Regions from separate parts of the Stenotrophomonas sp. Marseille-Q5258 genome, predicted to be linked through region 1. Evidence: riboswitches for the same ligand, from Rfam matches in the RefSeq annotation. Region 1 holds a riboswitch; the other holds the start of a gene.
What was found. A riboswitch is a leader RNA that binds a small molecule or an ion and turns the genes downstream of it on or off. The one in region 1 is predicted to bind cobalamin.
Positions count from the first base shown of each region.

Region 2: it holds a riboswitch for cobalamin, as region 1 does, so the genes downstream of both, btuB (TonB-dependent vitamin B12 receptor) here and metE (5-methyltetrahydropteroyltriglutamate--homocysteine S-methyltransferase) in region 1, are expected to answer to the same signal.

Region 1 is NZ_CAMPPN010000012.1:122,116-127,210, forward strand. It holds gene OC534_RS10050 (anti-sigma factor) at 1-308, opposite strand, end outside; gene OC534_RS10055 (sigma-70 family RNA polymerase sigma factor) at 329-898, opposite strand; gene OC534_RS10060 (hypothetical protein) at 969-1,745, opposite strand; cobalamin riboswitch at 1,916-2,147, shown strand; gene metE (5-methyltetrahydropteroyltriglutamate--homocysteine S-methyltransferase) at 2,361-4,655, shown strand; gene OC534_RS10070 (epoxyqueuosine reductase QueH) at 4,726-5,095, shown strand, end outside.
Region 2 is NZ_CAMPPN010000008.1:135,435-140,529, forward strand. It holds gene OC534_RS06570 (GAF domain-containing protein) at 1-463, shown strand, start outside; gene OC534_RS06575 (TfoX/Sxy family protein) at 460-795, shown strand; gene OC534_RS06580 (histidine phosphatase family protein) at 792-1,370, opposite strand; cobalamin riboswitch at 1,524-1,752, shown strand; gene btuB (TonB-dependent vitamin B12 receptor) at 1,814-3,655, shown strand; gene gph (phosphoglycolate phosphatase) at 3,744-4,406, opposite strand; gene OC534_RS06595 (LysR family transcriptional regulator) at 4,460-5,095, opposite strand, start outside.

The DNA.
Region 1 (5,095 bases):
ACCACCGCTGCCAGCGCCGTCATGCCCTGCCAGAAGCCGGTGCGCTGCCAGGCGCGCGGTGTGGCGCCCACCGACGGCCAGCCCAGCGAGGTGCGGATACGCGGCCACAGGTGGGCCGGGACGGCCTCGGTGCCGAGTGAGTCGAGCAGCGGCGCCAGCCGGTTTTCCCACTGGCTGACCAGGCGCGCAAAGCCCGGATCACGGGCGATGCGCTGTTCCACCTCGGCGCGCTGGGCGGCATCGAGCACCCCGAGCACGTATTCACCGGCCAGGATGTCCGCGCCGGGTGGTTCGGCGTCATGAGGCATATCGTGGAGATCGCGGACGTTCATCGTTCCAGGCACACCCGTAGTTGGCCCAGCCCACGGCGGATCCAGCTTTTCACCGATCCCAGCGGCGCACCGATCCGGCGCGCCAGTTCGTCATAGCTCGCCCCATCCAGGAAGGCCAGCCGGATCAGCGAACGCCGGCGAGGCTCCAGCGTGTCCAGGCAATCGTCCAGGCGCTCGCGATCGGAGGCGTGCTCGGCCGCCTGCGCCGGCTGCGGCGCGAAATCGGGAATCTCTTCGGCCACCGACAGATCGTCCAGCGGGCGCGGCGGTGCGGCGCGCAGGCGATCGATGGCGCGGTTGCGGGCCAGCGTGGAGAGCCAGGTCATGGCTGAGGCCTTGGCGCGGTCAAACTGCGCGGCCTTGTGCCACATCGTGACGAAGGCGTCCTGCAGCACGTCCTCGGCATCGCCGCGGTCGCGCAATATGTGCAGGCAGATCGCGAAGAGACGGCCGGAGGCCAACTGGTAAACCGATTCAAACGCCTGGCGGTCGCCGGTGGCGACCTGGACGAGCAGCTCATCGAGGCGCCGCGAGGCACCGGTATCGGCAGTGTCCAGCTCGGGCATCGCAGGCTCAATGTCGTCGGGGGAACAGCCGGCATCGTCGTCGCTGCGCGCCTGCCGCGCAAGGGGGCACTCATCCGGCACATGCGGACACCAGCGGTTGCTGCCGCGCGGAGGCCAGCTCGGCCAGCGTTGCCGCGACCGGCGCCTCGGCAAACTCGACGCGCACCTGGGGGTAGCGCCCGTGTTCATCACGCACGTTGCCGGTGCCGGAGAACTGCAGGAGGCGGGGTGTGGCGCGCGCGTAGATCAGGGTCACCGCCGGCACGGCGAAGCCGAACCAGGCATCCAGGCGCATCTGCAGCTGCTCGGCCGGCTGGCCCTGCCAGGTGACCGCACCGCTGCGCTGCAGCTTCAATGGCACCAGCCGCTGGCGGCTGGGCAGCAGGAACTGGAAAGCCACGCTGCGCCCGCCCTGGAGGGCGTCCCAGTGCTTGAGCACGGCCGCGTCGAACCCGGCATCGACCACCGCGTCGGACGGAATCGCGATGGTACGGCTCACGCGTTCGGCCTGCGCGTCCTCACGCACGTACACGGTGCGGGCGGTGGCGCTGCCCTGCAGGCCTTCCTGGTAGCCGTTGCGCGCATCTTCGAACGCGAAGTCCGGGGTCTGCGCACTGCCCTGCGGGGTCATCCATTTGCGCGCGAAGGCGCGTCCGTCCGCGCAGCGGTACAGCACCAGCCGCGAGCGCGCCTCGGGCGGGCCCTGCAGCCAATGGGTCTCGCGGTACAGCAGGCGCCCGCCGGCGGGCGCGTAGGCACGGCCTTCCTGGCGCTGCACCTGCTGGGCAGCGGCTGGCAGCGCCGGGATCAGCACCAGCAGCAGCGAGGGAAGAAGGGTTCGGCGCATGTCCGGCTCCGCAGGGGGGGTCATCGGGAGATACGCAGGCAACGGCGTCATGGATGCAGTGGCTGGCGCGCCTGCCCCACTCCCGAAGCACGTTCTGGCTGGACCGGCAGATGCCCCGTGACGCGACCCAGGACGAACCGGCCCCCCTTGACCACCGCGCCCCTTCGGCCTACCTTGTGCTCGCCGAAGGTATCCATCTCTTCATGCAGATGAAGGGATGGGTTTAAACGGGAATCCGGTGAAGGCGCCTTGCGCGCCCATTCCGGAGCTGCCCCGCAGCGGTGAATGGAAACGAATCCTGCCAACAGCACTGGGCATCCGCCTGGGAAGCGGCAGGTACTAGGAGGGCGTGCGCGCCCGTGTCCATCAGCCCGAATACCGGCCCCGGCCGGGGAACACGACCGTTCCCCGATTCGACCTGGAACGTCCGCGGGGAGGTTGCCGGGGCCTGCCGCCATGCCGCCAGCATGGCGCCGCCCCCGTGCGTCCGCTTCGCGGCATCCGGTTCGCCCGCGGGGGCGAAGGTCGCTGGCGGGGCGGGCACGGCAGCAATGGCGTGGACGGCGCGCGGTTCCTTCGTTCCTCAATGCCCCTACGCAATGAGGACACGTTCCAATGACTACCGTTACCAACCTGGGTTTTCCGCGCATCGGCGCCAAGCGCGAGCTCAAGCGCGCGCTGGAGGCGTACTGGTCCGGCGAGAGCAGCGCGCAATCGCTGCAGGACACCGCCCGCGCGCTGCGCGCCCGCCATTGGCAGCTGCAGCGCGAGGCCGGGGTGGACGTACCGCCGAGCAACGACTTCAGCCTCTACGACCAGGTGCTTGATGCCGCGTTCCTGTTCGACGCGATTCCGGCGCGCTACCGCGCGCTGGCCGATGCCGACCCGCTGGCCGGCTACTTCGCCCTGGCCCGTGGCGTGCAGCGCGATGGCCACGACCTGCACGCGCTTGAAATGACCAAGTGGTTCGACACCAACTACCACTACCTGGTGCCCGAGCTGCAGGCTGGACAGGGCTTCGCACTACGCGGCGACAAGCCGTTGGCCGAGTATCGCGAAGCCCGCGCGCTGGGCATCCAGACGCGGCCGGTACTGCTGGGCCCGGTGAGCTTCCTGCTGCTGTCCAAGACCGTGGATGGCAGCCCGGCGCTGGATCTGCTGGACGCGCTGCTGCCGGTCTACGTCGAGCTGCTTGGCGCCCTGAAGGACGCCGGCGCCGAGTGGGTGCAGCTGGACGAGCCGCTGCTGGTGCAGGATCTGGACGAGACGGCACGCGCCGCCTACGTGCATGCCTACGCCACGCTGGCCACCGCGCCGCGCCCGAAGGTGCTGCTGGCCACCTACTTCGGCGCGCTGGACGACAACCTCCCGCTGGCGGCCTCTTTGCCCGTCGATGGCCTGCACGTGGACCTGGTGCGCGCACCGGAACAGCTGGATGCGGTGATCAAGGCACTCCCGGCCGGCCGCGTGCTGTCAGCTGGCCTGGTCAACGGCCGCAACATCTGGCGTACCCATCTGGACAACGCGCTGGTGCTGGCGCGCTACGCGCATGGCCACCTGGGCGACCGGCTGTGGCTGTCCCCGTCGTGCTCGCTGCTGCACAGCCCGGTGGACCTCGCGCTGGAAACCAGGCTCGACGATGAGCTGCGCGGCTGGCTGGCCTTCGCACGACAGAAGCTGCAGGAGCTGCGCCTGCTCGCCGACGCCATCGATGGCGCCGCGCATGCCGAGGCCGGGCTGGCCGAGGCACGGGCCCGCATCGAGTCGCGCCGGCAGTCGCCGCGCGTGCACAAGCCGGCCGTCGCCGCGCGTCTGGCCGCGCTGACCCCGGCCGATGCGCAGCGCCACAGCCGCTACCCGCAACGTCACCTGGCGCAGGCGGCCGCCCTCAAGCTGCCGCGCTTCCCCACCACCACCATCGGGTCGTTCCCACAGACCCTGGAGGTGCGTGAAGCGCGTGCGCGCAACAAGACCGGCAAGCTCTCCGATGCCGACTACGATGCCTTCCTCGCCACCCAGACCGAACACTGCGTGCGCGTGCAGGAGCAGATCGGGCTGGACGTGCTGGTGCACGGCGAGTTCGAGCGCAACGACATGGTCGAGTACTTCGGCGAGCAGCTCGATGGTTTCGCGTTCACCAGGAGCGGGTGGGTGCAGAGCTACGGTTCGCGCTGCGTGAAACCGCCGGTGATCTACGGCGATGTGACCCGTCCCCAGCCGATGACGGTGCGCTGGTCGCAGTACGCGCAGTCGCTCACCGACCGGCCGATGAAAGGCATGCTGACCGGCCCGGTGACGGTGCTGCAGTGGTCGTTCGTGCGCGATGACCAGTCGCGTGCCGCGACCTGCCGGCAGATCGCGCTGGCCCTGCGCGATGAGGTGCTGGACCTGGAAGCGGCCGGCATCGGTGTGATCCAGATCGACGAACCGGCCATCCGCGAGGGCTTGCCGCTGCGTCGCGCGCAGTGGCGCGAGTACCTGGACTGGGCGGTGGAAGCGTTCCGGATCAGCGCCAGCGGCGTGCGCGACGCGACGCAGATCCACACCCACATGTGCTACTCCGAGTTCAACGACATCATCCATTCGGTCGCCGCAATGGATGCCGACGTGATCTCCATCGAGACCTCGCGGTCGCGCATGGAGCTGCTGGATGCGTTCGTCCGCTTCCAGTACCCCAACGAGATCGGTCCGGGCGTGTACGACATCCATTCGCCGCGCGTGCCGGACAAGGAGGAGATGCTCGCGCTGCTGCGCAAGGCCGCCGAGGTCCTGCGTCCGGAGCAGATCTGGGTCAACCCGGACTGCGGGCTCAAGACACGCGGCTGGAAGGAAACCCGCGCCGCCCTCGACGCACTGGTGGCCGCAGCGCGCCAGCTGCGCGAGGAAAGCGCCGACGCCAACGCCGCCTGACCCACCGCCACGCCTGGCCCCAAAGACCGCGCCGCCGCCGTTGCCGGCGGTGCGGTCGACGAGACATCGCATGACACTGCCTCACACCCCCCCGATCGACCGCCCCACTCTCACCCTGCCGGGTGGCCACACCAGGCTGCTGCTGCATTCGTGCTGCGCCCCGTGCTCCGGCGAAGTCATGGAGGCGATCACCGCCTCGGGCATCGATTACACGATCTTCTTCTACAACCCCAACATCCACCCGGTGAAGGAGTACGAACTGCGCAAGCAGGAGAACATCCGCTTTGCCGAGAAACACGGCGTGCCGTTCGTCGATGCCGACTACGACACCGACAACTGGTTTTCACGCGCACGCGGCATGGAGAACGAGCCCGAGCGCGGCATCCGCTGCACGATGTGTTTCGACATGCGCTTTGTGCGCACGGCGCTGTACGCGCACG
Region 2 (5,095 bases), on a different contig from region 1:
CACCGGCAGCAAGCCGGAACAGTACGGTCAGCTGCTGGCCCAGGCACGCGCCCTGGTGCACGGCGAGCGCGACCGGATCGCCAACGCGGCCAACCTGTCGGCGCTGGTCTACCACGCGCTCCCCCACCTGAACTGGGTCGGGTTCTATTTCTACGACGGCACCGAGCTGGTGGTCGGGCCATTCCAGGGCCTGCCGGCCTGCGTGCGCATCCCGCTGGACAAGGGCGTGTGCGGCGCGGCCGCCTCGCAGCGACGCACCCAGCGGATCGAGGACGTGGATGCCTTCCCCGGCCACATCGCGTGCGATTCGGCCTCGCGCTCGGAACTGGTGGTGCCGCTGCTCAAGGGCGACACGCTGATCGGCGTGTTCGACCTGGACAGCCCGTCGCTGGCCCGCTTCGACGCCGAGGACCAGGCCGGTCTGGAAGCGATCGCCGCGGTGTTCGTCGAGGCGCTGGGATGAGTGCCAAACTGCGCAACATCGGCCCCAAAAGCGCAGCCTGGCTGCGTCAGGTCGGGCTGCGCACCCCGGAGGATCTGATCGCCGCCGGTGCGGTGGGCGCGTTCGTGAAGGTCAAGCGCGCCGGCTTCAAGCCCAGCCTCAACCTGCTGTACTCGCTGGAAGGCGCGCTGCAGGACTGCCATTGGCAGGAACTGCCGGAGGCGCGGCGGATTGAACTGGTTGCCGCCTACGACGCGATCATCGCCGACAACCCGTTGAAGAAGGCGCCACCAGCGTCCGGGCCGGTCTACGACCGCACGCCCGAGCCGCAGGATGACGAGGACGACCGCTAGGGTTGCTGCAGTTCCAGCAGCTCGCCCCACAGGCGATCCTCGTCGCGCTCCACGCGCAGCTGCAGCCGCGTGCCGTGATCGATGCGCAATGCCCAGCACATCGCCAGTGGCAGGCCACACACCTGCGACAGCACCATCCGCAACGGCCCGCCGTGGCTGACGACAACGGTGGGAACCGGCTCCGGATCATCCAGCAGGCGGTGCAGGCCACGCGCGATGCGGCGCTCGAAGTGTCCCCAGCTTTCGCCATGCGGCGGTGGATTGGCGTGCGGGTCCAGGTGGAAGGCCGACACGGCCTCCATCGGCAAGGCGTCCAGTGCCGCCCCGTCCCAGTCGCCGAAGTCGAGTTCTTCCCACTCCTCGTGCGCCTCCACGTGCAGCCCGCGCGGCACGGCCAGTGCGTCGGCGGTGCCCATTGCACGCGTGCGTGGTGAGCTCAGCACGCGCTGCCAGGACAGCGACGCGTAGCGCTCGCACAGGGCCACGGTGCTGTCCGCGTCCAGCGGCGGATCGGTGCGGCCATCCAGGTGGTTGTCGCGGCCGGTGCTGGCGTGGCGGATCAGGTCGAAGATCACGCCATGCCCCCTGTACCCGGCGCTGCGGTGGGCCGGCGGTACGCACGGGCGTCCGCGCATGGGTGCTGCAACCACAGTGGGGTCATGAGGATCACATCGAAAAGACGAGGCGCATTCTAACCGCTGCGTCCCATCGGCCCGGGCCGATGGCTTAGACTTCGCCCACTTTCAGGTGACCTGCGGCGTATGCCGGCAGGTTGAAACGGGAAGCCGGTGACGCGTCAGGCAATGCCTGTCCGCCACTCCGGCACTGCCCCCGCAACGGTAAGCGTGGAGACACCAGGCAGTACGCCACTGTGCTTCGGCATGGGAAGGCGCCTGGTGGGATGGGGCTGCCATCCACCCGCAAGTCCGGAGACCGGCCTGGGAGACGACGGATCGCGACGTGTCGCGACCTTCCCCACCCTTTGCCGCGCGGGCGTGCGCGGCACCCGGAGTCCACGATGAAGCTGCAAACCCGAATTCTCTCCCTGGCCGTGCTGTCGACATTGCCGCTGATGGCGGCCGCCCAGGATGAGGCAACCGCACTGGACCAGGTCCTGGTCACCGCCACGCGCACGCCGATCGCCCTGCAGGACAGCATCTCGCCTGCGCAGGTGATCGACCGCGCGGAGATCGAGCGCAGCCAGGCGCCGTCGCTGCAGGACCTGCTGCGCGGCCGTGCCGGCATCAACCTCAACAACAGCGGCGGCCTGGGCAAGCAGAGCTCGCTGTTCCTCCGCGGCACCAACTCGGCCCACACCCTGGTGCTGGTGGACGGCGTGCGCATCAACACCGGCGATCTCGGCCTGGCCATGCTCCAGGACCTGCCACTGGCGCAGATCGAACGCGTGGAAATCGTGCGCGGCCCGCAGTCCAGCCTGTACGGCGCTGATGCGATCGGTGGCGTGATCCAGATATTCACCCGCCGCAACGCCGGCCAGTTCGCCCCGCACCTGCAGCTGGGCGCCGGCAGCAACGGCCTGCGCGAGGCCAGTGGCGGCTTCGGTGGCAGCGGCGAGCGCGGCTGGTTCGGCACCGACATCGCCTACCAGCACACCGACGGCATCAATGCCTGCCGCGGCAACCCGATCACGTTCGCCGGCTGCGGCGCCGACGAGCCCGACCGCGACGGCTACCGCAATCTGTCGATGAGCCTGCGTGGCGGCTACGCGCTGGGCGATGCCTGGCACGTGGAAGGCACCGCGCTGCGCGCCGAAGGCGAGAACCACTACGACGGTTACTACAACTATTCGGAAACGCTGCAGCAGGTGCTGGGCGGCAAGGTGCGCTACACCCCGGGCGCGCACTTCAACCTGACCGTCAGTGCCGGCCGGGCTGACAACGAGTCGCAGAACTACAACGGCAGCACCTGGCTGGGCGCGGCGCAGACCCACCGTGACACCGCGTCGGTACAGGCTGACATCGGCGTGGCCGAAGGCCAGCTGCTCAGCGCAGGCGTGGACTGGAGCCAGGACAACCTGGACGGCAGCAGCGCCGGCTACGGTGTCGACAGCCGCGACAACACCGGCGTGTTCGTGCAGTACCAGGGCCGCTTCGGCGCGCACCACCTGCAGGCCAACGTGCGCAACGACGACAACGAGCAGTTCGGCAACCACACCACCGGCAGCCTCGGCTGGGGCATGGAACTGGATGGCGGCTTCCGCCTCAACGCCAGTTACGGCACCGCGTTCAAGGCACCGACTTTCAGCGACCTGTACGACCCGTGGAGCGGCGTGCCGACGCTGGACCCGGAAACCTCCCGGAGCGCCAACCTCGGCATTGCCCAGCAGGGCGATGGCTGGCGATGGGGCCTGGATGTGTATGAGACCCGCATTGACGACCTGATCACCTACGACGCCACCACCTTCATGATGTCGCAGGTGGAGAAGGCGCGCATCCGCGGCGCCGAGTTGACCGGTGCCATCACCGTGGCCGGCGTCGATATCAGCGCCCAGCTCAGCCACACCGATCCGCGCAACCGCACCGACGGCAGCGCGCAGTTCGACAACTGGCTGGCGCGCCGCGCGCAGAACACCGCGCGCCTGGACATCGACCGCCGCTTCGGCGACTTCCGCGCCGGCATTACCGCCAATGGGGCGGGCAAGCGCTATGACGATGCCGCCAACACCGTGCGCCTGGGCGGCTATGGCACCGTCGACCTGCGTCTGGAGTACGCAATCAGCCGCGACTGGTCGGTGCTTGGCCGGGTGAGCAATCTGTTCGACCGCGACTACGAAACGGTGGCCTGGTACAACCAGCCCGGCCGCGAGTACCGCCTGAGCGTGCGCTACCAGCCGAACTGAGGCACCGGGATGGCGGCATCGCCGCCGTCCCGCACGCAGGGGTGCAGACAGGCATCCGGTGGGTGCCGACCGTGGGTCGGCGCCTCCCTCACCCGCGCGCGGACACCCCCGGCAGATCGCGCAGATCATCCACCACCGCTACCGCCTCGACCGTCTCCAGGTCCAGCCCGCGCGGATAGCCGTAACGCACCAGCGCCACCGGCATGCCCGCATCCACGGCAGCACGGTAATCGGTGATCGAATCGCCCACCATCAGCGCCGCCTGCGGTGCCAGCCCGAAGTGGGCGGCGATATGCCGCAACGGCACGCCGCTGGGCTTGCGCTCGGCCAGCGAATCGCCGCCGAGCACCAGCGCGAACAGATCCTGCAGGCCGAAATGCCGCAGCAGAGGCGCCACCAACGCTGACGGCTTGTTGGTGCAGATCGCCAGCGTCACGTTGCGCTCGCGCAGCGCCTGCAGCGCCGCTTCAACACCCTCGAACAGACGCGGGCTGCGCAGCAGGCAGGCCTCGTAGTGGCGCATGAAGCCGGGCATGACCGCGTCCAGATCGGCATCACTGCCCGCCGCGGTGAACGCCTGCTCCACCAGCCGGCGCACGCCGTCGCCGATCCAGGTGAGCACCGTGGCCTCGGGAACCCGCGGCAACTGCCAGTCTTCGAGCGTGCGGTTCAGCGCTTCGGCGATATCGGCCGCGCTGTCGACCAGCGTGCCATCCAGATCGAACACCACCAACGGATACGGACAGGACAAGGCGCGGCTCACTTCAACGACGTGGGAACGCCATTGTACGCGGCGTCCTGCGCTCAGATCCGCGACAGAAACGCCGGGCTGGAGAAGCGCTCCACGAGGAAATCCAGGAAGCTGCGCATGATCGTGGGCAACTGCCGCCGCGACGCATACACCGCGTGGATGCCCAGGCCCTCCACCTCGTAGTCCGGCAGTACCTCGATCAGTTCGCCGCTGCGCAGCAGCGGGCCGATCTGGTAGGTGGGCAGCATCGCGATGCCGGCGCCGGCGCGCACCGCTTCCAGCAGCAGCGACGCCTCGTTGGCGCTGATGTTGCCACCCACGGCCACGGCAATCGCACGGCCGTCGCGCTTCAGGTGCCACACGCTCTTGCCGACGTAGTGGTGGGTAAGACAGTTGTGCGAGGCCAGCGCGTCGGCAGTCGTCGGCGCGCCGCGTTCGGCCAGGTACGACGGTGCCGCGCACAGCACCGAGCGGCACGGCGCCAGGCGCCGCGCGATCAGCGCCGGATCGATCGCGCGCGAGATGCGCACGGCGATATCCACGCGTTCCTCGACCAGGTTCACCACGCGGTCCACCAGCAGCAGTTCGACCCGCGTCAACGGATGCCGCTTCACGAAGTCCGCCACCGCCGCTGCCAGGTGGATCTGCCCGAACGAGACACTGGCCGTGACCCGGATCAGGCCATGCGG